One region of the Kitasatospora sp. MAP12-44 genome, then DNA from elsewhere that is predicted to be linked to it. Evidence: riboswitches for the same ligand, from Rfam matches in the RefSeq annotation. Region 1 holds a riboswitch; each other region holds the start of a gene.
What was found. A riboswitch is a leader RNA that binds a small molecule or an ion and turns the genes downstream of it on or off. The one in region 1 is predicted to bind cyclic di-AMP.
Positions count from the first base shown of each region.

Region 2: it holds a riboswitch for cyclic di-AMP, as region 1 does, so the genes downstream of both, P3T34_RS23695 (transglycosylase family protein) here and P3T34_RS35280 (LysM peptidoglycan-binding domain-containing protein) in region 1, are expected to answer to the same signal.
Region 3: it holds a riboswitch for cyclic di-AMP, as region 1 does, so the genes downstream of both, P3T34_RS22065 (M23 family metallopeptidase) here and P3T34_RS35280 (LysM peptidoglycan-binding domain-containing protein) in region 1, are expected to answer to the same signal.

Region 1 is NZ_JARZAE010000004.1:7,738,032-7,745,466, reverse strand. It holds gene P3T34_RS35305 (cold-shock protein) at 157-360, shown strand; gene P3T34_RS35300 (serine hydrolase domain-containing protein) at 559-1,938, shown strand; gene P3T34_RS35295 (heavy metal-binding domain-containing protein) at 2,126-3,121, shown strand; gene P3T34_RS35290 (heavy metal-binding domain-containing protein) at 3,136-3,966, shown strand; gene P3T34_RS35285 (hypothetical protein) at 4,028-4,462, shown strand; cyclic di-AMP (ydaO/yuaA leader) riboswitch at 4,600-4,799, shown strand; gene P3T34_RS35280 (LysM peptidoglycan-binding domain-containing protein) at 4,807-5,622, shown strand; gene P3T34_RS35275 (methylated-DNA--[protein]-cysteine S-methyltransferase) at 5,804-6,319, opposite strand; gene P3T34_RS35270 (adenosine deaminase) at 6,405-7,388, opposite strand.
Region 2 is NZ_JARZAE010000004.1:5,068,773-5,076,207, reverse strand. It holds gene P3T34_RS23720 (NAD(P)/FAD-dependent oxidoreductase) at 1-636, opposite strand, end outside; gene P3T34_RS23715 (Ppx/GppA phosphatase family protein) at 1,115-2,056, opposite strand; gene P3T34_RS23710 (DUF501 domain-containing protein) at 2,053-2,712, opposite strand; gene P3T34_RS23705 (septum formation initiator family protein) at 2,728-3,195, opposite strand; gene eno (phosphopyruvate hydratase) at 3,321-4,607, opposite strand; gene P3T34_RS23695 (transglycosylase family protein) at 4,769-5,449, opposite strand; cyclic di-AMP (ydaO/yuaA leader) riboswitch at 5,455-5,609, opposite strand; gene P3T34_RS23690 (cytochrome P450) at 5,818-7,095, opposite strand; gene P3T34_RS23685 (hypothetical protein) at 7,233-7,435, shown strand, end outside.
Region 3 is NZ_JARZAE010000004.1:4,713,554-4,720,988, reverse strand. It holds gene P3T34_RS22100 (hypothetical protein) at 1-172, shown strand, start outside; gene P3T34_RS22095 (TNT domain-containing protein) at 342-983, opposite strand; gene P3T34_RS22090 (tyrosine-protein phosphatase) at 1,012-1,713, opposite strand; gene P3T34_RS22085 (class I SAM-dependent methyltransferase) at 1,698-2,405, opposite strand; gene P3T34_RS22080 (sensor domain-containing protein) at 2,462-3,106, opposite strand; gene P3T34_RS22075 (GNAT family protein) at 3,172-3,741, opposite strand; gene P3T34_RS22070 (hypothetical protein) at 3,795-4,694, shown strand; gene P3T34_RS22065 (M23 family metallopeptidase) at 4,684-5,613, opposite strand; cyclic di-AMP (ydaO/yuaA leader) riboswitch at 5,625-5,788, opposite strand; gene P3T34_RS22060 (alpha/beta hydrolase) at 6,124-6,948, shown strand; gene P3T34_RS22055 (TetR-like C-terminal domain-containing protein) at 6,948-7,435, shown strand, end outside.

The sequences.
Region 1 (7,435 bases):
CAGTTGTGGTTCCCATGAACTTTTGTGTGCGCCTGCTGATTGTGATGATCAACAGGCGCATTTTTGTTTCCCGGATTTTTTCGGGCGGGCCTCATCGCGGCGACGCGGAACTCGTGAATCGCGAGTTCCGGACAGCCCCCTTAAGGAGATATCTCTATGGCTACTGGCACCGTGAAGTGGTTCAACGCGGAAAAGGGCTTCGGCTTCATCGAGCAGGACGGTGGCGGCGCTGACGTGTTCGCCCACTACTCGAACATCCAGGCCAACGGCTTCCGCGAGCTGCTCGAGGGCCAGAAGGTCGAGTTCGACGTCACGCAGGGCCAGAAGGGCCCGCAGGCCGAGAACATTCGCCCGCTCTGATTGAGTCATAAGCTCGGCGTTTTCTGCCCAGCTGCGCCAGGGGCCGGTTCCGTGCGAAAGCACGGGACCGGCCCCTGGTCGTTTCTCCGCCGGTGCCGGCACCCGGCAACGGGCACCGAACGGGCGGGCGGGAATCCGGATGACCCGACTGACCTGCACGGGTAGGGTCGGTCCGGCCCGTTTGGAACGTCCAGCGAAATGAGAGCTCAGTTGGCTGTCCAGCCCGAGGAGTTGCTGCCCACCACCCGTCGCGCCCTGCTGCACCGCTTGGCCGTCGGCCAGGTCGAGGGGCGGCTGCCCTCCGTGGTCGGCGCCGTGGTGCGGGGCGGGCAGACGGTGTGGACCGGCGCCCGCAGCATGATCGAGGGGCACGCCCCCGACGAGAACGTGCAGTACCGGATCGGATCGATCACCAAGACCTTCGCGGCCGTCCTGGTGCTGCGACTGCGCGACGAGGGACTGCTGGACCTGGCCGATCCGGTCGTCCGGCACCTCCCGGGAGTCGTCAAACCCGAGTTGACGATCCGTCAACTGCTGACGCACACCTCGGGGTTGGCCGCCGAGACGCCCGGTCCCTGGTGGGAGCGGACCGAGGGGACGCTGCGCCCGGAGCTGGCCGACGTGCTCGGCGAGCAGCCGGCCAAGCACCCGGCGGGCGAGTGCTTCCACTACTCCAACCCCGGTTACGCGCTGCTCGGCGCCCTGGTGGAGCGGCTGCGCAAGGAGCCGTGGGGCGACGTGCTGCGGCGCGAGGTGCTGGCGCCGCTGGGGATGACCAGGACCGCCCTGCTGCCCGAGATGCCGCACGCCGGGGGCTTCGCCGTGCACCCGTGGGCGGACGTTCTGCTGCGCGAGCCGCTCACCGACACCGGCCTGATGGCCCCGGCCGGCCAACTCTGGTCCACCGCCGCCGACCTGGGCCGCTGGGCGGCCTTCCTGGCCGACGGAAACGCCAAGGTGCTCAGCGCGGACACCGTCGCCGAGATGCGCCGGCCGGTGGCCGACCGGGCCGACGAGGGCGGCGCGCACGGTCTTGGCCTGCAAGTCCTCCGGCGCGGCGGGCGGGTGCTGTACGGGCACGGGGGTTCGATGCCCGGCTTCGTGGCCGGCCTCTGGACGAGCGAGGCGGACGACGTCACGGTGATCCTGCTGGCCAACGCGACCTCGGCCCCCACCGCGGTGCTGGCCGACGACCTGATCCGGATCGTCGCCGAGCAGGAGCCGCGGATGCCCGCGCCGTGGCGCCCGTCCTCGTCGGCCGATCCGGAGCTGCTGGCGCTGACCGGCCCCTGGTACTGGGGTGCGGCCCCGCAGGCGCTGCGGCTGCGGGCGGACCGCGACCTGGAGCTGACCCCGCTCGGCAACCCGACCCGCGGATCGCGGTTCCGCCCGGAGCCGGACGGCAGTTGGACCGGCCTGGACGGCTACTACGCGGGCGAGACGCTGCGGGTGGTCCGGACGCAGGCGGGCGCGGTGAGCCACCTGGACGTCGGCAGCTTCGTGCTGACCCGCGAGCCCTACGGGCCGCAGGCGGCGATCCCCGGCGGCGTCCACCCGCAGGGCTGGCAGGCCGGCTGAGCACCCGTCCCCCGGTCGGCGGCCACCCCGCCGACCACCCACCCGCCGGGGTGCCGGACCGGATGGCGCGTTACGGTTCCGTGCTGGTTCGGCCCGTACCGTCAGGTCGGCTGGGCAAGGCTGGATCTTCGGCTTAGGGTGCCTTGTCGGACCTCGTCGGGGGCCCCGGACAGGAATGGGTGGACGCATGACGGAGTCGTGGAGCGGCGCCGGGCTGCCGCCCGCCGCTGCGGCGCGAGTCGCCGAGGTGCGGGCGAGCGGGACGTGGTCCTCGGCGCTGACGACCGGTGAGTTCGCCGCGATCAGATCGGTCGGCTTCGAACCGGTCGGCCAGGTGATGGGCTCGGCGGTCTACCACGTCGGGCGCAGCGGCCGGTACTGGGGCTACCACGCGTGCCTCTACCCGGGCGCGGGCCTGGGGATCGGGTTCGGCGGCGCCTTCGGTGGCGGCTACGGCCCCGCCGGGATCGCCCTGTCGGGCGACGGCGCGCCGTCGGCCGCACTGGTCGACGTGCTGGACTCGGCCCGGCGCACCGCGCTGGGCCGGATGACCGCCGAGTGCGCGGCGCTCGGCGGCGACGGCGTGGTGGCGGCGCAGCTGACGATGGCTCCCTTCCCGGCGGCCCCGGGCTGCCTGGAGTTCAAGGTGATCGGGACGGCGGTGCGGGCGGCCGGTACGGTCCGCCCCCGCCGCCCGTTCACCTCGCACCTGGACGGCCAGGGCTTCGCGAAGCTGATCACGGCCGGCTGGGTGCCGGTGGACCTGCTGGTGGGGATGTCCGTCGGGGTCCGGCACGACGACTACACGACCCGGCGGCAGAACTTCTCCTGGAACAACCAGGAGGTGGAGGGCTGGTCGGCGCTGGTCCACCACGTCCGCTCCGACGCCCGCAGGCAGCTGCGCAAGCAGGGCGCCCGGCAGGGCGGCGACGGCATCGTGCTGGACAGCGGAAGCCTGCGGATCTGGGAGGAGCCCTGCATTCAGGCGGGCAACTCCGAGCAGCGCGACCATGTCGCGGAGTCGACCCTGGTCGGCACCGCGATCGCCCGCTTCGCCGCCAAGCCCACCGCCCCCACGACGCTGACGGTGGTGCCGCTGAACAACAGCGGTGACCGGCTGCGTCGCCGGCTCGCCCAGGCGAGCCGCACCGGCCGCCAGTCCTTCCGCACCACACAGTCATAGGGGAGAGCGACACCATGACCACCTTCGATCCGAACGCCCAGGGCGTCCCCGCCGACGCGATGCGACGACTGGCCGAGCTGGAGCCGGGCAAGCCCGGCTCGATCTTCACCAGCGACCTGTCGGTGAACGAGTTCCTACTGGTCCGGGAGGCCGGGTTCAAGCCGATCGGCCTGGTGCTGGGCAGCTCGATCTACCACGTCGGGATCCAGCTGGGCCGCTGGGGCAAGAACCAGGAGCTCGAGACGCTCAGCCAGGCCATGTACCACGCACGCGAGTTGGCGATGACCCGGATGGAGGCGGAGGCCGCCCAGCTGGGCGCCGACGGCATCGTGGGCGTGCGACTCACCGTCGAGGCACGGGAGTTCGGCTCGGACATCGCCGAGTTCATCGCGATCGGCACCGCCGTCAAGGCGGACCACCCGGCTCCCGGTGGCACCAGCTGGCGCAACAACAAGGGCCAGCCGTTCACCTCCGACCTGTCCGGGCAGGACTTCTGGACACTGATCCGGGCCGGCTACGCCCCGCTGGGCATGACCATGGGGACCTGCGTCTACCACATCGCGCACCAGAAGATGGGCTCGGTCTTCAGCAACATCGGCAAGAACGTCGAGATCGAGCAGTACACCCAGGCGCTGTACGACGCACGGGAGTTGGCGATGGCCCGGATGCAGCACGAGGCCGAGGAGCTGGACGCGGAGGGCATCGTGGGCGTCCAGCTGAACGCCCACAACCACCGCTGGGGCGGCCACACCACCGAGTTCTTCGCGATCGGTACGGCGGTGCGCCCGCTGCGCGAGGAGCACGAGATCGAGCGGCCGACCATGGTGCTCAGCCTGGACCAGTAGGACAGCTTTCCGTACCACCGACCCACCGACCGGTCGCCAACCGACCGCAGCTAGGAGCGACATGACCGACCATGGCCAGATCGAGCCGGCCCCGGAGGACCCCGCCGACTCGATCGACCTGATCGCGGCCGCCCTCAGGCGCGACGCCGGCGACCTGGAGGTGTACGCGCAGGTGCTGACCGGCTCGCTGGCGGAGGCGCTGCCGGCGGACGCGGTCGCGGTCGAGCGCCGGCGCAGCATGAGCGACCGGCTGGCCGGGCGGCCCGGACGGATCGAGAAGCTCGAAGTCGACATGAGCGAACGGCGGTTGGTGCTGAGCCTGGCTCAGGGCCGACCGGCCTGCGAGATCTGCACGGTGGTCCGCGGCGTGGTGCTCTCACGCAAGCCGGTCCCGCTCGACGAGTGGACCCGCGAGCTGGCGGCGGCCGTGACCGCCCGCGCGCAGTCGGACGCCAGGGCGCGGGCGGCACTGGAGCGGCTGGTGCTCGGCGACTGAGGCCTTCGGGGCGGCTGCGGGGCGCTGCGGGGCCTGCGGGGGGCTTGCAGCCGAAACATGAGACACCTCACATCGGCTTGTGATTGCGCCGATGACCTGCGTACGGTGCATCTCGTTCGTCTCCATACGAACCCCGCTCTCCGGAACGCCGAATCCTGCCACCGGTCCGAGTGGGCACGTGCATCGAACCGCACCACGGCAGGAGCGGGGGACCCACAGGTAAGTCGCCCCACCCGGATCTGGTCCGGGCGGGGCTTGGGGTGAAGCCGCGCTCAGCGCGGCCGGGCAACTCCAGCCCGAACCCGACAGCTCACCTCGTAGGCGTAGGAGAGGAACCCCACTTCATGAAGTCTGTGAACCGCACCTTCAGCCTGCCCAGCCGCATCACCATCCAGCGCGCCATCGCCGCCACCGTGGTGGCCGGCGTCGGTGCGGGCCTGACCATCGCCGCCGCCGGTGGCGCCAGCGCGCAGCCGCTGCACCACCACTACTACCCGCACTACGCGGGCAAGCCGGCCGCGATCTCCATCGCCGCCGCCCCGGCCGCCGCGCCCGTCGCCCCGGCTGCTCCGGCCGCCGCGCACAGCGCGCCGCAGGCCCAGCCGGCCGGCTACACCGTGGTCAGCGGCGACTCGCTCTCCCTGATCGCCGACACGCACAGCGTGCAGGGCGGCTGGCAGGAGCTGTACAGCATCAACAAGTCCGTGCTGACGCACGGCCCGGACGCGATCTTCCCCGGTCAGCACCTGTCGCTGGGTGACGGCGCCGCCGCTGCCCCGGCCGCCGGCACCTCGGCCCCGGCTGCCCCCGCCGCCCCGGCGCCGGCCCGGACCGCTGCCCCGGCCGTCGCCGCCGCGCCCGTGTCCAACACCCCCGCCGGGCTGCAGGCGCTGGCCGCCTCGATCGTTCCGGCCGACCAGCTGGCCTCGTTCGACCAGATCATCACCCACGAGAGCGGCTGGAACGTCACCGCGACCAACCCGTCCTCCGGCGCCTACGGCCTGCCGCAGGCCCTGCCCGGCAACAAGATGGCCTCGGCCGGTTCCGACTGGCAGACCAACCCCGCCACCCAGCTCAAGTGGGCGCTCTCCTACATGGATGCCACCTACGGCAGCCCGAACCAGGCCTGGGCCTTCTGGCAGACCCACAGCGCCTACTGATCGGCGCTGGACAGCGGCCTGCGGGCCACTGCCGCTGATCCGGGTCGTGTGATGGCGACCCGCTGATCAACGCCGATCCACCGTGCAGGGCCCGGTTCGCCTCTCGCGAACCGGGCCCTGCGGCATGCCCTCTGACGGGTCGTCAACTGCCACTCTGCCAGGGCGCCGAGGACGCGAGAAGTCAGCCGAGCAGCGTGGCCGGGCGGGCGCCCTCAAGGGAGAGCAGATACTCCTTGCGCTCCAGGCCGCCCGCGTAGCCGGTCAGCGAGCCGTTGGCGCCGATCACCCTGTGACATGGGCGCAGGATCAGCAGCGGGTTGGCACCGATCGCGGAGCCGACCGCGCGAACCGCCGCACGGGGGGCGCCGATCTGCTCGGCGAGCTGGCCGTAGCTGGTCGTGGTGCCGTACGCGATGGTGTCGATCGCGTGCCAGACCCGTTCCTGGAAGTCGGAGCCGTGCGTGCTGAGCCGCACATCGAAGTCCTTCAGCTCACCGGCGAAGTACGCGCGCAGCTGGTCGGCGACCGCCTCGAACGCCGCCGGGTCGCGGCGCCAGCCGTCCCGGAGCTGGACGGCGCCCTTCTGGCCGGTCATCGAGAGCGAGGTCAGCGCGAGCGGACCGCCGGCGGTCGGCGGCTCCTCGCCGACCAGGAGCAGCTCGCCCAGCGGACTGTCGATCGTGGTGTGGACGGTCATCGGTGGTCCCTCTCCTTCACGCTTCTGTACACCGTCCACTCTGCCCCCTGCGGCCGTGGCGGACTGGCGGATTTCGGACGTGGAACTACGCGAAGTAGGCGTCGACCTCGGCCAGGTAGCGGGCGCGGGTGGGCTCGTCGAGGAAGGCGGCCTCGAAGGAGTTGCGGGCCAGCGTGCGCAAGTGACGGTCCGTCAGATCGAGTGCCCGGGCGACGCCGACCAGGTTGTCGTGCACGTGGCCGCCGAAGTACGCCGGGTCGTCGGAGTTGACGGTGGCCACCAGGCCCGCGTCCAGCATCCGGCGCAGCGGGTGCTCGGCCAGCGTGTCGACGCAGCGCAGCCGGACATTGGAGAACGGGCAGACCGTGAGCGGGATGCGCTCGGCGACCAGGCGGGCGACCAGGGCCGGATCCTCCAGCGAGCGGATGCCATGGTCGATCCGCTCGACCCGCAGCAGGTCCAGCGCCTCCCAGACGTAGGAGGCGGGCCCCTCCTCGCCGGCATGCGCCACCGCGCGCAGGCCCAGTTCGCGGGCGCGCTCGAAGACGGCGGTGAACTTGGCGGGCGGGTGGCCGACTTCGGCGGAGTCCAGGCCGACGGCGGTGATCCGGTCCAGGTAGGGCCCGGCCGCTTCGAGGGTGGCCAGCGCGGACATCGCCGGCTCGTCGCGCAGGAAGCAGAGGATCAGCCGGGTGGTGATGCCGAACCGCTCCTCGGCGCGGGCCAGCGAGGCGCTGAGGCCCTCGATGACCGAGCCGATCGGCACCCCGCGCGCGGTGTGCGCCTGCGGGTCGAAGAAGATCTCGGCGTGCCGCACGCCCTGTTCGCTCGCCCGCGCCAGGTAGGCGTCGGCCAGGTCCGTGAAGTCCCGCTCGGTGCGCAGTACGTCCATCAGCCGGTAGTACAGGGTGAGGAAGGACTGCAGATCCTCGAAGCGGTAGGCGGCTCGCAACTCCTCCACGGTGGCGAAGGGCAGCTCGACGGCGTTGCGGGCGGCGAGCTCGAATGCGAGCTCGGGCTCAAGCGTGCCTTCGATATGCAGGTGCAGCTCAGCCTTGGGGATGGACATCATGCAATCGTACCGGCCTGCACGACTGAACAGCGGGTGTCAGTGGC
Region 2 (7,435 bases), 2.7 Mb from region 1:
CCGGTTGGCCGCCTCGACCAGGATGAACCGCATGTCATCCCGGCTGACGGTCTTGTAGATCTTCGCGGCGTCGCGCGCCATGTCCTCGACCTCGGCGATGGTCTCGACGCCGGCGAAGCCGCCGCCGATGACCACGAAGGTGAGGGCCTTGCGGCGGACGTCCTGGTCCGCCGTGGACTCGGCCTTGTCCAGCTGCGCCATGACGTGGTTGCGGAGGCTGATGGCCTCTTCCACGGTCTTCATGCCGATGCCGTGCTCCGCCAGACCCGGGATCGGGAAGGTGCGGGAGACCGAGCCGGTCGCGACGACGAGGTAGTCGAAGGGCAGCTCGTAGGAGTCGCCGGCCAGCGGCGCGATGGTGGCGACCTTGCGGGCGTGGTCCACGCCGGTCACGTGACCGGTGAGCACCTCCGCCTTCTTCAGGGCGCTGCGCAGCGGTGCGACGAGGTTGCGAGGCGCGACGTTGCCGCCGGCCGCCTCGGGAAGGAAGGGCAGGTACGTCATGTACGACCGCGGGTCGACGACCGTGACGGTCGCCTCCCCGTAGCGCATCTTCTTGAGGATGCGCATCGCGGCATACAGGCCGACGTAACCACCGCCGACAATAAGGATGCGAGGACGCTCCGTGGTGCTCATGTCGGAAAGTATCCAGCACCGTTCGCAGCACCCTGCGTGAGGCCCGTCACAGAACTCTGGACACCTCGTGCTACACTACGCGGCCCCGAATCCGGGCACCGCGCCGCACCCTCGGGCGGATCAAGGACCGGCTCGGACGTTTGGACGACGACGCCCCTGCTGATCAGCAACGATCCGGGTGGCAGCCGGGTTCCCGCGCGCCATTTCGATTCCATCGGCCAAGTCGGAGGTCGGCCTGGGATCCATCGCCTGCGCCCCGGCGGCGGCCTTCGGTCCCGCAATCCGGACGGACCGGACAGCCGACTGCGACAAAAGGCCGGTTCGCCATGTGAAGAAATTCACGAACTTTCTCGCGGCGGCTGTCGCGCCGACTGCCCGGACGGGGCTTCAAGGCGGCTTCGAGGCCACTTGGAGGCCGCTTCGAGGGGCCTGGCGAGGGCCCCTCGAAGCGGTCGGGCGAGGCACGGCGGGGGCCGGCTCAGCCGACGATGCTCCAGGCGATGCCGTCGAGGATGTCGTGCTCGCTGACGAGCACCTCGGCGGCGCCCGTCCGCTCCATGATCGAGAGCAGCACCAGCGAACCGGCCGCGATCACGTCCACCCGCCCCGGGTGCATCACCGGGATCGCCGCCCGCTCGGCGTGCGTGGAGCTGAGCAGCCGGCCGGTGACCTCGCGGACCTGCTGCAGGCTGATCCGCGCGTGGTGGACGGCCTCGGAGTCGTACGCGGGCAGCTCCAGCGCGATGGCGGCCACCGTGGTGACCGTCCCGGCCAGGCCGACCAGCGAGGCGGCCCCGGTCAGCGGAACCACCTCGGCGGCCTGCTCCAGCGCCGCCTTGATGTCGGCCTTGGCCGCCGAGATCTGACCGAGCGTCGGGATCTCGGACCCGGCGAAGTGCCGCTCGGTCAGCCGGACGCAGCCGATGTCCACCGAACGGGCGGCCTGCACGTGCTCCGTACCGAGCACGAACTCGGTCGAGCCGCCGCCGAGGTCGAAGACCAGGTACGGCGCGCCGACCGGTCCGCCGGCCAACTCCCGGGTGGCGCCGGTGAAGGAGAGCTCGGCCTCCCGGTCGCCGCTGACCACCTCGGGCATGACGCCGAGGATCTCGTGGACTCCCTGGGCGAACTCGTCGCTGTTCTCCGCGTCCCGCGAGGCGCTGGTGGCCACGAAGCGGGTCAGCTCCGGGCCGATGCCGTGCCCGGCGATGATCGCGGCGTACTCGCGGCAGGCCGCGAAGGTCCGCTCGAGCGCCTCGGGGGCGAGCCGGCCGGTGCGGTCGACGTCCTGGCCGAGCCGGACGATCAGCATCCGGCGGTCCAGGTCGGTGATCGCGCCGGTGGACGGGTCCAGCTCGGCGATCAGCAGGCGGATCGAGTTGGTGCCGCAGTCGATTGCGGCCACCTTGCTGGTCGTCACTTCTGCTCCTCCTGGCCGGCCTGCTGGGCCGCTCGCTGGGCTGCCCGCCTGGCGGCCCGCTCGGCCGCCTTCCGCTGCTTGGCGGCGATCACCGCGTCGGGGTCCTCGCCCTCGGTGCGCTCCCTGTGCAGCGCCTCGACTCCGGCCTCGATGGCCTCCTCGCTCACGCAACTGCCCTTGCGCCACCACTCCGGCAGCATCGCCAGCGCCTCGTCACCCAGCGGGTTGACGCCGGGCCCGGCGGCCAGCGAGTGGCCGACCAGCACGTGCAGGCACTTCACCCGGTCCGGCATCCCGCCGGCCGACGGGAAACCCTCCAGCACCTCGATGGCGTCCCGGCGGGCGATGTAGTCCTCGTGCGCCTTCTGGTACGCGGCGGCGAGCTCCGGATCGGTGGCCAGCCGGGCCGTCTGATCCTTCATCACGCCGTCCGCCTCCAGGGTGCCGATCAGCGAGGCGGCCTTGGGGCAGGTCAGGTAGTAGAGCGTCGGGAACGGGGTGCCGTCGGGCAGCCGCGGCGCGGTCTCGACGACGTCCGGGTTGCCGCAGGGGCAGCGGTGGCCGACGGCCCGGGTGCCGCGCGGGACGCGGCCGAGCTGGGCCGCGACGGCGGCGAGGTCGCGGTCGGCGACCGGCGGGGTGGGGTCAGAGGTCATGGGGGTGCAGTCTTCTCACGGAGCGGGGGCGGGAGCGGGGGCAGGGGCTGCGGCAGGGGCTGCTTCAGGGGGGCTGGTGTCGGCCGCGTCGACGGAGTCCCAGACCACGGAGTACCAGGGCTTGGCCGCCTTGGGCTGCGAGGATCCGGGCGCCGCGAGGGGCTTGCCACCGGGCGACAGGGCGGGGTCGGCGGAGACGAACGGCGTCTCGCCGGGGAGCGCGTAGTGCAGGCGCTCGCGGGCCTGTGCCTTCACGTACTCCGGATCCTGCCAGCGGGCCCGTTCCCTGGTCAGCGTGTCGACCTGCTGGCGGGCCTGCTCGGCCTTGACGCGCTGGTCGGCGATCTCGGAGCGCTGCGAGAGGAACTGACGGGTCGGGTAGGCGAGGATCGCCACCAGCGAGCAGAGCACCAGGACGAGGACGGTGGCCCGGCTGGTGAAGCGCGGCCGCACCGTCAGGCCCGGGAACTTCCAGCCTGCCATCTGTCTGGTACCCCTCCGGTCGGCCGTACTGGACGGGGCCGCGGTCCGGCGCGGTGCGCCGGTGCCCCGGCGTCCACCCTACGGGGTGGGCGGCGGGGCACCGGTCAGGCGGAGCGCAGGAGGGGTCAGCCCTCGTGGCGGAAGCGCGGGAAGGCCGCGCGGCCCGCGTACTCGGCGGCGTCGTCGAGGATCTCCTCGATGCGCAGCAGCTGGTTGTACTTGGCGGTGCGGTCGGTGCGGGCCGGCGCACCGGCCTTGATCTGGCCGCAGTTGGTGGCGACGGCGAGGTCGGCGATGGTGACGTCCTCGGTCTCGCCGGAGCGGTGCGACATCATGCAGCGGAAGCCGTTGCGCTGGGCCAGCTCGACGGCGTCCAGGGTCTCGGTCAGCGAACCGATCTGGTTCACCTTCACCAGCAGCGCGTTGGCGGTGCCGGTCTCGATGCCCTTGGCGAGGCGGACCGGGTTGGTGACGAACAGGTCGTCGCCGACCAGCTGGACCTTGTCGCCCAGCTCGTCCGTCATGGCCTTCCAGCCGTCCCAGTCCTGCTCGTCCAGCGGGTCCTCGATGGAGACCAGCGGGTACGAGGCGACCAGGTCGGCGTAGTACGCGATCAGCTCGGCCGAGGAGAGCGCCTTGCCCTCGAACTGGTAGGCGCCGTCCTTGTAGAACTCCGAGGCGGCGACGTCGAGCGCGAGCGCGACGTCCTTGCCCGGGGTGTAGCCGGCCTTCTTGATGGCCTCGACGATGAGGTCGAGCGCCTCGCGGTTGCTGTCCAGGTTCGGGGCGAAGCCGCCCTCGTCGCCCAGGCCGGTGGAGAGGCCGCGCTCCTTCAGCACGCCCTTGAGCGTGTGGTAGACCTCAGCGCCGCAGCGGACGGCCTCGGAGAAGGACTCCGCGCCGATCGGGGCGATCATGAACTCCTGGATGTCGACGTTGGAGTCCGCGTGCGACCCACCGTTGAGGATGTTCATCATCGGGACGGGCAGCACGTGCGCGTTCGGGCCGCCGAGGTAGCGGAACAGCGGCAGGTCGCTGGCCTCGGAGGCGGCGTGCGCGACGGCGAGCGAGACGCCGAGGATCGCGTTGGCGCCCAGCGAGGACTTGTCCGGGGTCGCGTCCAGGTCCAGCATCGCCTGGTCGATCAGGCGCTGCTCGGTCGCGTCGTAGCCGATCAGCTCCGGGCCGATCTGCTCGATGACGGCGAGGACGGCCTTCTCGACGCCCTTGCCGAAGTAGCGGCTCTTGTCACCGTCGCGCAGCTCCAGCGCCTCGAAGGCACCGGTGGAGGCTCCGGACGGAACGGCGGCACGGCCGGTGCTGCCGTCGTCGAGGCCGACCTCGACCTCGACCGTGGGGTTGCCACGAGAGTCGAGGATCTCGCGGGCTACGACGACATCAATGGACGGCACGAGGCATCTCCTATGCGGAAGCGGTCCTGCGGGAAACGGGTTCGTTACGACCTGAGCCTAGCCGCACCCCAGGTCCGGGCCACCCGGACCTGGGGTGCGTCTCAACACGTGGCGTCGTACTCACCGGTAGTTCACCGAGTGGTGCGTCAGCGTGCGGTGCGTCAGCGGAGGTGGAGCACCTCGCCCGGCAGGATCAGGTTCGGGTCCGCGCCGACGACCCCGTGGTTGCCCTGGTAGAGCGCCTGCCAGCCGCCGTCGACGTGCTGGGTCTGGGCGATCGTGGACAGCGTGTCGCCGGCCCGGACGGTGTACGGCTGACCGGAGTTGGCCGGGGCGGCGGGAGCGGTCGGCGACGCCGCAGCCGGGGCCGCGGTCCGGGTGCTCTGCTTCGACGTGGCCCCGGGCTTGGCGGCGGACTTCACGGCGTCGGAGCCGGCGGAGGTGTCGACCGCGGCGGGCGCGCCCCCGGAGGTCAGCCCGGCCTTGACCGAGCAGACCGGCCAGGCGCCGGGCCCCTGCGCGGCCAACACCCGCTCGGCGACCGAGATCTGCTGCGCCCGGGTGGCCTGGTTCGCCTGCCCGGCGTACTGGGTGCCGCCGTAGGCCGCCCAGGTCGAGGGGGTGAACTGCAGGCCTCCGTAGAAGCCGTTGCCGGTGTTGATGGACCAGTTGCCGGTGCTCTCGCAGTCGGCCACCTTGTCCCAGGTGGTCACCGGGGCGGCGTGCGCCCCGGTGGCGGTGAGCAGTGGGAGCGCCAGACCGGCACCGGCCACGCCGGCCACGGCGATGACCTTCTCGGTCTGGGTACGACGACGGTGACGGCCAGTTCCTGCAAACAGCATGAAGGTGTCCCTCTCCGCACGCCTGCGAGGTGAGCTGTCGGGTTCGGACCGGGAGGTGGCCCGGCCGCGCTGGGCGCGGCTTCACCCCGAGCCGTAGGGGAAACGGCAGAAAATCCTGGGTCCCCCGCCCCTGCCCAGGGGGTTGTGTCGGTGTCCCGAAGCGCGGCGGGCAGGATTTGGCGTTCCGCGCACGGGGTTCGCAACCGCGAACTCCAGGGAGAGTAGGCAGATAGCAACAACAATCACAAGCTCATATCGCGTACATCACACGAGAATTACGGATCGTCATGGATCGCCTACCAACGGAGGCGATATGTCGGAGTTGATGGACATTCATCCCGACCGTGGAGCAGCGTTTCGACACGCCGTCAGAGCTTTCCTGACGACTCCTCCGGAGTGAAGGTGACCGGGAGTTCCCGCAGGCCACGCATGATCAGGCCGCCGCGCCAGCGCAATTCCCCGGCGTCGGCGGAGAGCTGAAGGTCCGGCAATCGGGTGAGCAGCGTGGCGAGTGCCGCCTGCCCCTCCAACCGGGCCAGTGGGGCGCCGATGCAGTAGTGGATCCCGTGACCGAAACCGAGATGCGGATTGTCCGCGCGGGCCAGGTCCAGGGTGTTCTCGGCGGCGAACCTGGCCGGATCCCGGTCGGCCGCGGCCAGCACCACGAGCACCGGATCGCCGACCGGGATGTCCACCCCGCCGATCCGCAGCGGAGCCACCGCGAACCGCCAGGTGGCCAGCTCCACCGGACCGTCGTAGCGCAGCAGTTCCTCGACGGCGGTAGCCAGCAGCCCGCTCTCGCCGCGACTCAGCGACTCCTGCAGCAGGGCGCGCTGCTCGGGGTGGCGCAGCAGCGCGTACATGCCGTTGCCGATCAGGTTGACCGTGGTCTCAAAACCGGCGAAAAGGAGGATGAACGCCATCGCGGCGGCCTCGTTCTCGGTGAGGTGCTCGCCGTGGTCGCTGGCCCGGATCAGACCGGAGATCAGGTCGTCGCCCAGGTCCGCCCGCTTGCGGTGGATCAGCTCCGCCAGGTACGTGCGCATCCGCTTCACCGCGCGCGCCACGCCGCCGCGCGGGCCGCCGCCGTGGCGGATCATCATGCCCGCCCAGTCCCGGAAGTCGTCCTGGTCCTCGGGCGGCACGCCGAGCAGGTCGCAGATCGCGTAGATCGGCAGCGGGAAGGCGAACTCGTGGATCAGGTCGGCCGAACCGCGCTCGGCGAAGTCGGAGATCAGCCGGTCGGTCAGCTGCTGCACCCGCGGCTGGAACTCGGCCACCCGGCCCGGCGTGAAGGCCTTGGAGACCAGTCGGCGCAGCCGGGTGTGGTCCGGCGGGTCGATGTTCAGCAGATGCGTCATCAGGTCGGCGCTGCGCTCGCCGGGGATTCCCACCCGGCCGGTGCGGTGGGCCTGAGCGCTGTGGTGCGACGGGTTCTTGGAGAGCCGGCTGTCGGCCAGCGCCTGGCGCGCGTCGGCGTACCGGGTCACCAACCAGGCCTCCACTCCGCTCGGGAGCGTGGTGCGGTGCACCGGGGCGTGCTCCCGCAACCAGGCGTACGCGGGGTAGGGGTCGGTGGCGAACTCCCAGGTGAAGAGGTCGGGCCTGGGAGGCTGCTGAGGCATCGGGGAGGGCTGGTCCGGCATGTCCTGACCGTATCCGGTCCGTACCAGGCGTGAGTCTGGTCACCTGACGGGTAATCCCTGTTGCGGAGGGTCGCGACCGCCTACGATCCTCCGATACGCGGACGCCGTGCGGTGGCGTGCGCAGGGAGGAGCAGGCCATGCGAGTAGCCGGGGCAGTGGTGGTCATCGCGGTACTGGCCGGCGGCGACGGGACGGGTCCGGCGCGCCGGTTCACCGCCGCGGGCGCCGCCGGATTGCTGGTCGCCGACCCGCGCCCGGGGGTGGCCGAGGACCTCGCGACCGCCCTGGACCGTCCCGGCTGCCCGGTGATCGGCGTGAGCAGCGACATCCACCAGCCCAG
Region 3 (7,435 bases), 3.0 Mb from region 1:
CGCCGCGGTGGTATCCCAACTCCTCGCCCCGGACGGCCTCCCGGACGCCTCGGACCGCCGCTGGGTCGGCGAGCGGATCCTGGCCGTCCTGGACTCGCTCGGCCAGCCGCCCGCCCAGCCGCCGACCAACCCGCCGACCCAGCTGCCGGCCCCGCGGCCTTCCGGCGGCTAAGACCGCCCGGCAAATGGAGGGTGGGAGAAGGAGCGGGTCGAGGGCCGAGTCCAGGCGGTGCCGACGAAGGAGCCATGGCGGAGCCCTGGCGACTGAGGAGAAGCCGTCTGGGCGAGAGCCATCGGCCCGCGACGCCGCCCTCCATTTGCCGGTCGGTCTAAGTTCAAGGTCAGACCAGGCGCTGCAGGTACCCGTTGGTGACCAGCCAGCCGACGTTGATGGTCGCCGGCGCGCCCGACACCAGGGTCGCGTCGAGCTGGTACTGCCAGCCGAGGCCGACCTGCGCGAACCACGGCGCGATCGGGCCGGCGTGCACCGTGAACGGCTTCAGCACGCGGTAGTCGTGGTAGTTGCAGCCGGCCGCCGGGTTGCCGTCCAGGCTCTGCGGCGGGATCGAGCGACTGGCGTACGGCAGGCCCTCGGGGGCGAGGAAGGAGCCGTACTCGCTGCCGAAGCGGTCGATGTCCTGGCCGGGGGTGAGCGTCTGGTTCAGCTCGATGGGCTGACCGTCGAAGCCGATCAGATAGCCGTTGGAGGGCGGGTAGATCCAGGACTTGGCGGTGGAGTCGTAGTAGGTGGCCAGGAACTTCTGCTCGGATTCGAAGCCGGTGCGCTGGTAGCCGAACAGCTCGCGGCCGACCTGGCCGGTGCTGGGCAGCTGCTCGGGGCCGAGCCGCGCGTCGCCCTGGTAGAACGCGGCCGAGCACTGGTCGGACGGGATACCGGCCGGGGCGGCGGCCTGCGCCGCCGGCGCCACCCCCAGCAGCGCGGCGCCCGAGATCAGCGCGACCAGGATCCGACGAACCTTCATATGTCCTCCATGTTCCGGTGACTGACGATCAGTCACGAAGCATAGAGCGCAGCTCGGCCAGCTCCGAGGGCTTCAGCCCATGATCAGCCAGATAGCCCGCCACGCCGCCGTGCCGTTCGCGCAGACGGGCCAACAGGTCGGTGATCAGCTCGGCTGTGACCGGGTACGAGAGCCGGACCGCGCCGTTGACGTCGACGTACTCGCGCGGGCCGTCGAGCAGGCCCAACCCCTCGTTGGAGAGCAGGTAGTCGGCGACGATCTGCTCCTGCGGCACCTCAAGGAGGTCGAGCAGCAGGGCGATCACGATGCCCGTCCGGTCCCGGCCGACGGCGCAGTGCACCAGGGCGGGCAGCGCGCCCGGCTCCAGCAGCCGTCGCAGCACACCCACCAGCAGCGGCCCGGCGGTGTCGATGATCAGCGGGTAGACCTCGTCCAGTGGCCTGACGCCGTGGTCGGTGCCGTCCTGGGGCAGGAGCGGGAAGTTGGCCTGATCGACTTCCCAGTCATAGGTGCGATTGGGAAAGCCGTCCAGTTCGCGCGGATCGCGCAGATCCACCACTGTGCGCACGCCGAGCTCGGCCAGCTGCCGGGCCCCCTCGGGCTTCAACTCGGCCAGCCGGGCCGAGCGGTAGAGCAGGCCGGCGCGCAGCGGTCCGACCCCGCCGACATCGCGGGCGTTGCGCAGGCCGGGTATCGGCAGCAGTCGACTGTCCGTCAGGGATTCGTCCATGGGACCGCACCGTACCGGGGATGCCGGGACAGGGCGAGGACGTAGCGGCGGCGGCCGTCGCCCGGGCGGCGCAGGGTGCGCAGCTCGCTGGAGATCCGGCGGGTGCCGAGGGCGAAGCGCAGCTCGTCCAGGTGCGGGCAGCGCACGCTGCGGCTGTCGTGCACCGGGTGCACCAGGACCTCGCCGCCCGGCGCGGTGACCCGGGTCAGCTCCAGCAGCGCGGCGAGCTGGTCGCGCGGGGTGAAGTGGTCGGGGTAGGCGAAGAGCAGGTAGGAGCTGAGGGTGAGCGAGAAGGTGGCATCCGCGAACGGCAGCCGGGGCAGCGCGGCGGCCACATAGCAGCCCGGGTGGGCGACGGTGTCGGCGGCGAACAGCGCGCGGGCCCGGTCCCAGCTGCGCAGGTACTTGTCGTACGGGCGGTAGCGCGGGGCGAGGTAGCGGTTCGGGGAGGCGGGCATCGCGGTGGCCATCCGGCGCCGGGCGGCCTCGGCGCGGGCCAGCAGGGCGGGCAGCGGGAGTGCGTACACCGGGTCGGTGGCGACCACCCGGCAGCCCAGCTCGCGCGCCTCGGCGACCAGGCCCGCAGCGCCGCCCGGGCAGTCCAGCACCGGCCCGGGGGTGGCGCGCAGCGCGGCCCGGGTCAGCCCGAACAGCTGGCAGTACTCGTCCAGCGGGCGCGAGGTGATCAGCATGTCCGCATCGGAACACGCCTTCGGCGAGCCCGCATCCGGGGAGCGGGAGCAGCCGCTCAGCGGCCGAGCAGCCCCCGGGCGGCGCCGCGCGAGACGCCGGTCAGGCCGCGCACCAGCAGCGGCGTCAGGAAGACCAGCGCGATGCCGATCAGCGAGGTGGCCGCGATCTGCCAGAGCGAGGACAGCTCGTAGACGTGGTGCACCCCGTCGGCGCCGGTGTACTCGAAGAGCCGGTAGCCGCGCCAGCCCACGTACCGCGGGAAGACCCACGCGTAGCAGGGGTAGAGCGCGCACACCCAGCCGACCAGCCCGAACACCACCGTCAGGACGAAGCTCAGGATCGACCAGGGGAACATCACCACCAGGTAGAGCGCCGCCTTCCAGCCCGCCGGGTCGGCCAGCCGTGCGGTGACCGCCCCCCAGACCCCCGGCTGCCGCTGGACGACCGGGTCGGGCCCGGGCAGGTCGTCGCCGAGCAGCCGGCGCACCCGGCCCCGCTCCACGGCGCCGAACCCGCGGGCGCCGACCAGCAGCAGCGCCAGCACCGGCAGGCCGAGCACGGTGACCACGGTGCCCGCGCCGAAGGACAGCAGCGTGACGGTCCACACGAAGCCGGCTATCGCCAGCGGGAGCGAGCTCAGCGCGTAGCCGTACTGGCGGAGGGTCGCCCGGGAGAGCGGGGCGAGGTGGTCGGTGGTCATGGGATTCATCGTCCTGGACGGCGGCCGGGCGCCGGTATCCGGCCACCCGGCGAACCGGGGTGGGGTTATCCCCCGGCTCGCCGCGCGCGCCATTCGTCCTCAAGGAGCGAGTACTGCAGCGCGTCGTACCAGGTGTCGCGCAGGAAGAGGTCGTGCCGGATCCGCCCCTCCAGCTGGAAGCCGAGCTTGCGCAGCACCCGCGCGGAGGCCAGGTTCTCCGGGTCGAGGCGGGCGGCCAGCCGGTGCAGCCCCAGGGTGTCGAAGCCGAAGTCGCAGAGCAGCCGGGTGATCTCGGTGGCGTAGCCCAGGCCCCAGACGTCCTTGCGCAGCGCGTACCCGACGAAGGCGGCGAGCTGGCCCTCGGTGCCGAGCACGGCGTTGCCGATCGGCACGGCGTCCTCGCCCTCGGCGGTCAGCGTCACCGCCAGGCGGTAGACGGTGCGCGGATCCTTCTCCGCCTCGTCCACGTACAACGCGATCTGGTCGGCGCAGTCCTCCCGGTCGCGCGGCTCGAACGGCAGGAACCGGGCGGTCTCGGCATCGCCGAAGATCGCGTGCAACGCGTCGATGTCACGCGGCACATGGTGGAACTCGCGGATGGTGACCCGCGGTCCGGTGAGCTGTACGGGATTCATGGTGCGTACCGTAGCGCCGGGCCGAGCCGCGCAACCGGGTTACCGTACGAGGCATGAACGACGACGACCTGCAGCTCGCCCCGCACCCGCGCACCGCCGACCTGCTGAACTGGGCAGCGGAGCAGGGCCTGGAGCCGGTGGAGGAGGGCCCGCTGGAGGCGGTGCTGACCCTGCTGGAACTGGGCGACGGTCAGCTCCACGACGGTTTTCCCGAGCTCACCTCCGCCGTGCTCCAGCAGCTGCTGTACGAGCGGATCCACCTCTATGTGCAGCCCCGCCCCGACGAGTCGCCGCTCGCCTACGGCGCTGCGGTGCGGCTGCTGATCGATCATCAGCGGGCGGCCAAACGGCTGAACGCCAAGCGCTGGCAGCGCCTGCACGAGGAGGCCGAGTGGCAGGGCGAGCTGCTCACCGGACTGCTGCGCCAGCCGCACCTGGTGACCTGGCCGCGGCTGTACACCCTGCTGCTGCGCGCCGACGGCGTGGACACCGATGACCTGGAGGCCGTCCGGCACTGGCTGGACGGGTTCCGCGAGCTGGACCAGGAGCAGCGGATCGCGGCCTTCGCGGCGCTGGAGGAGCTGGACCAGCCGGAGGGCGTGGACGGCTGGGGGCCCGGGGTGCTGCTCTCGGTCGGGATGGCGACGGACGGCGCGCGGCTGCTGCTGGAGAACCGGCTGATGCAGCGCAGCTACCGCAACCTTGCCGGGCTGAACGCGCTGGGTCTGCCGATGCCGCAGGAACTCGCCGGGGACTTCCCCGCCTTCGAGGCCGCCGTGGAGGCGGAGGCCCTGCGGCTGTACGGCGAGTGGACCGTCCCCGGCCTGCCGGCCCTGCTGCTGGCCGAGTACCGGGACCTGGCCCCGGAACCCGGTTCGAGCGAGATCGACAGCTACCTGATCGAGCAGGGCTACACCGAGCAGGACTTCACGGAGCAGGGCTTCACGGAGTGACGCCGCGCTCCTGAAGCCAGGCCCGCGGGTCGACCGGGGCGCCGCCGCCGGGCCGGATCTCCAGGTGCAGGTGCGGGCCGCTCACACCGGCCGTGTTGCCGGTGGCCCCGACCTTGCCGAGCACCTCGCCCGGGGCCACCGGGCCGGCGGCGACGGCGATCGAGGAGAGGTGGCAGTACCAGACCTCGGTGCCGTCCGGCAGGCTCTGGATCACCCGGTAGCCGTACGAGCCCGACCAGCCGGCCGAGGTGACGGTGCCGGCGCCGAGCGCGGTCACCGGGGTGCCGGTGGCGGCGGCGAAGTCGAGGCCGGTCTGCAGGTGCGCCCAGTGCGAGCCGGCCTGGCCGGACTGCGCGCCGAGCGTGTACTTGCCGATGGGGAGGGTCAACTCGCCCTGGCCGACCGGCTGGACGGCGGTCACGGGCTGCACGGGCTGCACGGCGGCGACTGGCTGGACGGCTGCGGCCCGCTGCTCGGCGGCGGCGCGCTCCTCGGCGGCGGCCTGTTCGGCCGCCGCGCGGGCGGCGGCCTCGGCCTGCGCGGCACGCTTGGCGGCGGCCTCCTGCGCGGCCTCCAGACGGGCGCTCTCCTCGGCGGCGGTCCGGCGGCTGTCGGCCTGGTGCTGGATCCGGGCGGCGAGCGCGAGGCCCGGGTCGGCCGCGCTGTCGCCGGCCGTGGCGAAAGCGCTGTCCGCAGCATCGTCGGCGGAGACGGACGGCGCCGGGGCGGGCGGCGCGGCTGCGGCGGCCGCGGTGGCGGAGAGGCCGGTGGCGCCGAGCGCGGCCGCCATCGCGGTGACCCCGAGGACGGGCCCACCAGCCCTGGACTGCTTGGGGATCCGGTGCCGGGCCGCCTCGTCGGGAAGGCCGGCGGGGTCGAGCAGCTGGGTACGGCTCTGCTGGGAGTGCGACGACGCCACGGGGGCGCGCTCCTTTCCTTCCTTCTCGCCTACCGGGTTAGCTGACGGGTTCGGAGCAGGAAGGTCTCCTACGGTCCGGCCGGGGCCGGTCCGATTCACCCCAAGGAACGATTGGTTCCCCGGCTCCCGGACGTCGCCCGAGGGCTCGGTCCTGAGGATTTGGCGACGGCGCACGGTGCCGATCGGATACGGCGTTGCCGACCGCGCTGCGTTATCAAACGTTAATCCTAGGAGGCTCTGATTCCAAGCTGCTTGGCCGGAATTGTCACACGCATCCAAGACCAAACGGTTGGTTTGTCGCGCATATCCGATTCGCCGCTACGCTGCGTGACAAAAACGCGTACTTAGGTGCAGCACAACAGAGTTGGCGATCCTTCAGCTATGACCACCTCGATTCAGCCACGGACGACCCTCTTGACGGCTAAGGCTATTAGCCTTAGCTTTGTGGTTGTCGGCAGCGCCCCTCGGCGCCCAACCAACCAGCCGGCCGCAGCCCGCAGGAGGACCGCCATGAACAGCACCTTCGCACCGCAGACCCAGTACCTCGACCTCCCCGGCGGCCGGATCGCCTTCGACGACTCCCTCGGCGAAGGCGTCCCGGTCGTCCTCATCCCCGGGATGCTCGAACCGCGGACCGCCTACCGGCGCCTGCGCCCGCTGCTCACCGCCGCCGGCCACCGGGTGATCACCATGGACCTGCGCGGCTTCGGCGAGTCCTCGATCACCTGGGACGACTACTCCCCCACCGCGATCGCCGGCGACGCCCTGGCACTGCTCGACCACCTGGGCATCGAGCGCGCGGTACTGGCCGGCAACTCCTACACCGGCGCCAGCGTGGTCAAGTTGGCCGGCACCGCCCCCGAGCGGGTGGCCGGCATCGTCCTGCTGGACGCCTTCGTGGAGAACCTCCCGACGAACGGCGTGCAGCGCGCCATGCTGAAGGCCCTCGGCGCGCTGATGGTGCACGTCCCCGCCTTCTGGGGGCTCTACCTGAAGAAGATGGCCTACCCCACCGCCAAGCCCGCCGACTTCGACGCCTACGTCGCCGAGTCCGTCGCCGCGCTGCGCACCCCCGGCCGCAAGACCGCCACCCGTGGCCAGGTCGGCGGCGACTCCGCGCCGATCGGCTGGACCGAGCACGTCCGGTGCCCGGCCCTGGTCGTGATGGGCACCAAGGACCCCGACTTCCCGAAGCCGGAGCTGGTGGCGGACCGTCAGGCCGCCGCGCTGAAGGCCCGCAAGGTGATGATCGACGGCGCCGGGCACTACCCGATGGCGGACCACCCGCAGGCCACCGCCGACGCCCTGCTCCCGTTCCTCGCCGAGGTGGCCTGATGCCCAGGGCCGGACTCAGCCCCGACGCCGTCGTCGACCACGCCCTCGCGCTGATCGACGACGAGGGCCCCGACGCCCTCACCCTGGCCGGCGTGGCGGCGCGCGCGGGCGTGGCCACCCCGTCCCTGTACAAGCACGTGCCGGGCGGCCTGGGCTCGCTGCGCCGGCTGATCGCGATCCGGGTGACCGAGGATCTCGCCGACCGCCTGGACCGGGAGACCGCCGGCCTCGGCGGCGACGAGGCCGTCACCGCACTGCTGCGGGCGTACCACGGCTACGCCACCGAGCACCCGCGCCGCTACGCCGCCCTGCCGCAGGCGCCGGCCACCGCAGACGACGAGTTGGTGCGGGCGGGCTCCCGGCTGGTCGAGACGATCATCGGGGTGCTGCGCGACTACGGCATCGAGGACTCCGAGGCGATCCACGCCGCCCGGACCGTCCGCGCCCTCTCGCACGGCTTCGCCTCGCTGACCATCGCCGGCGCCTT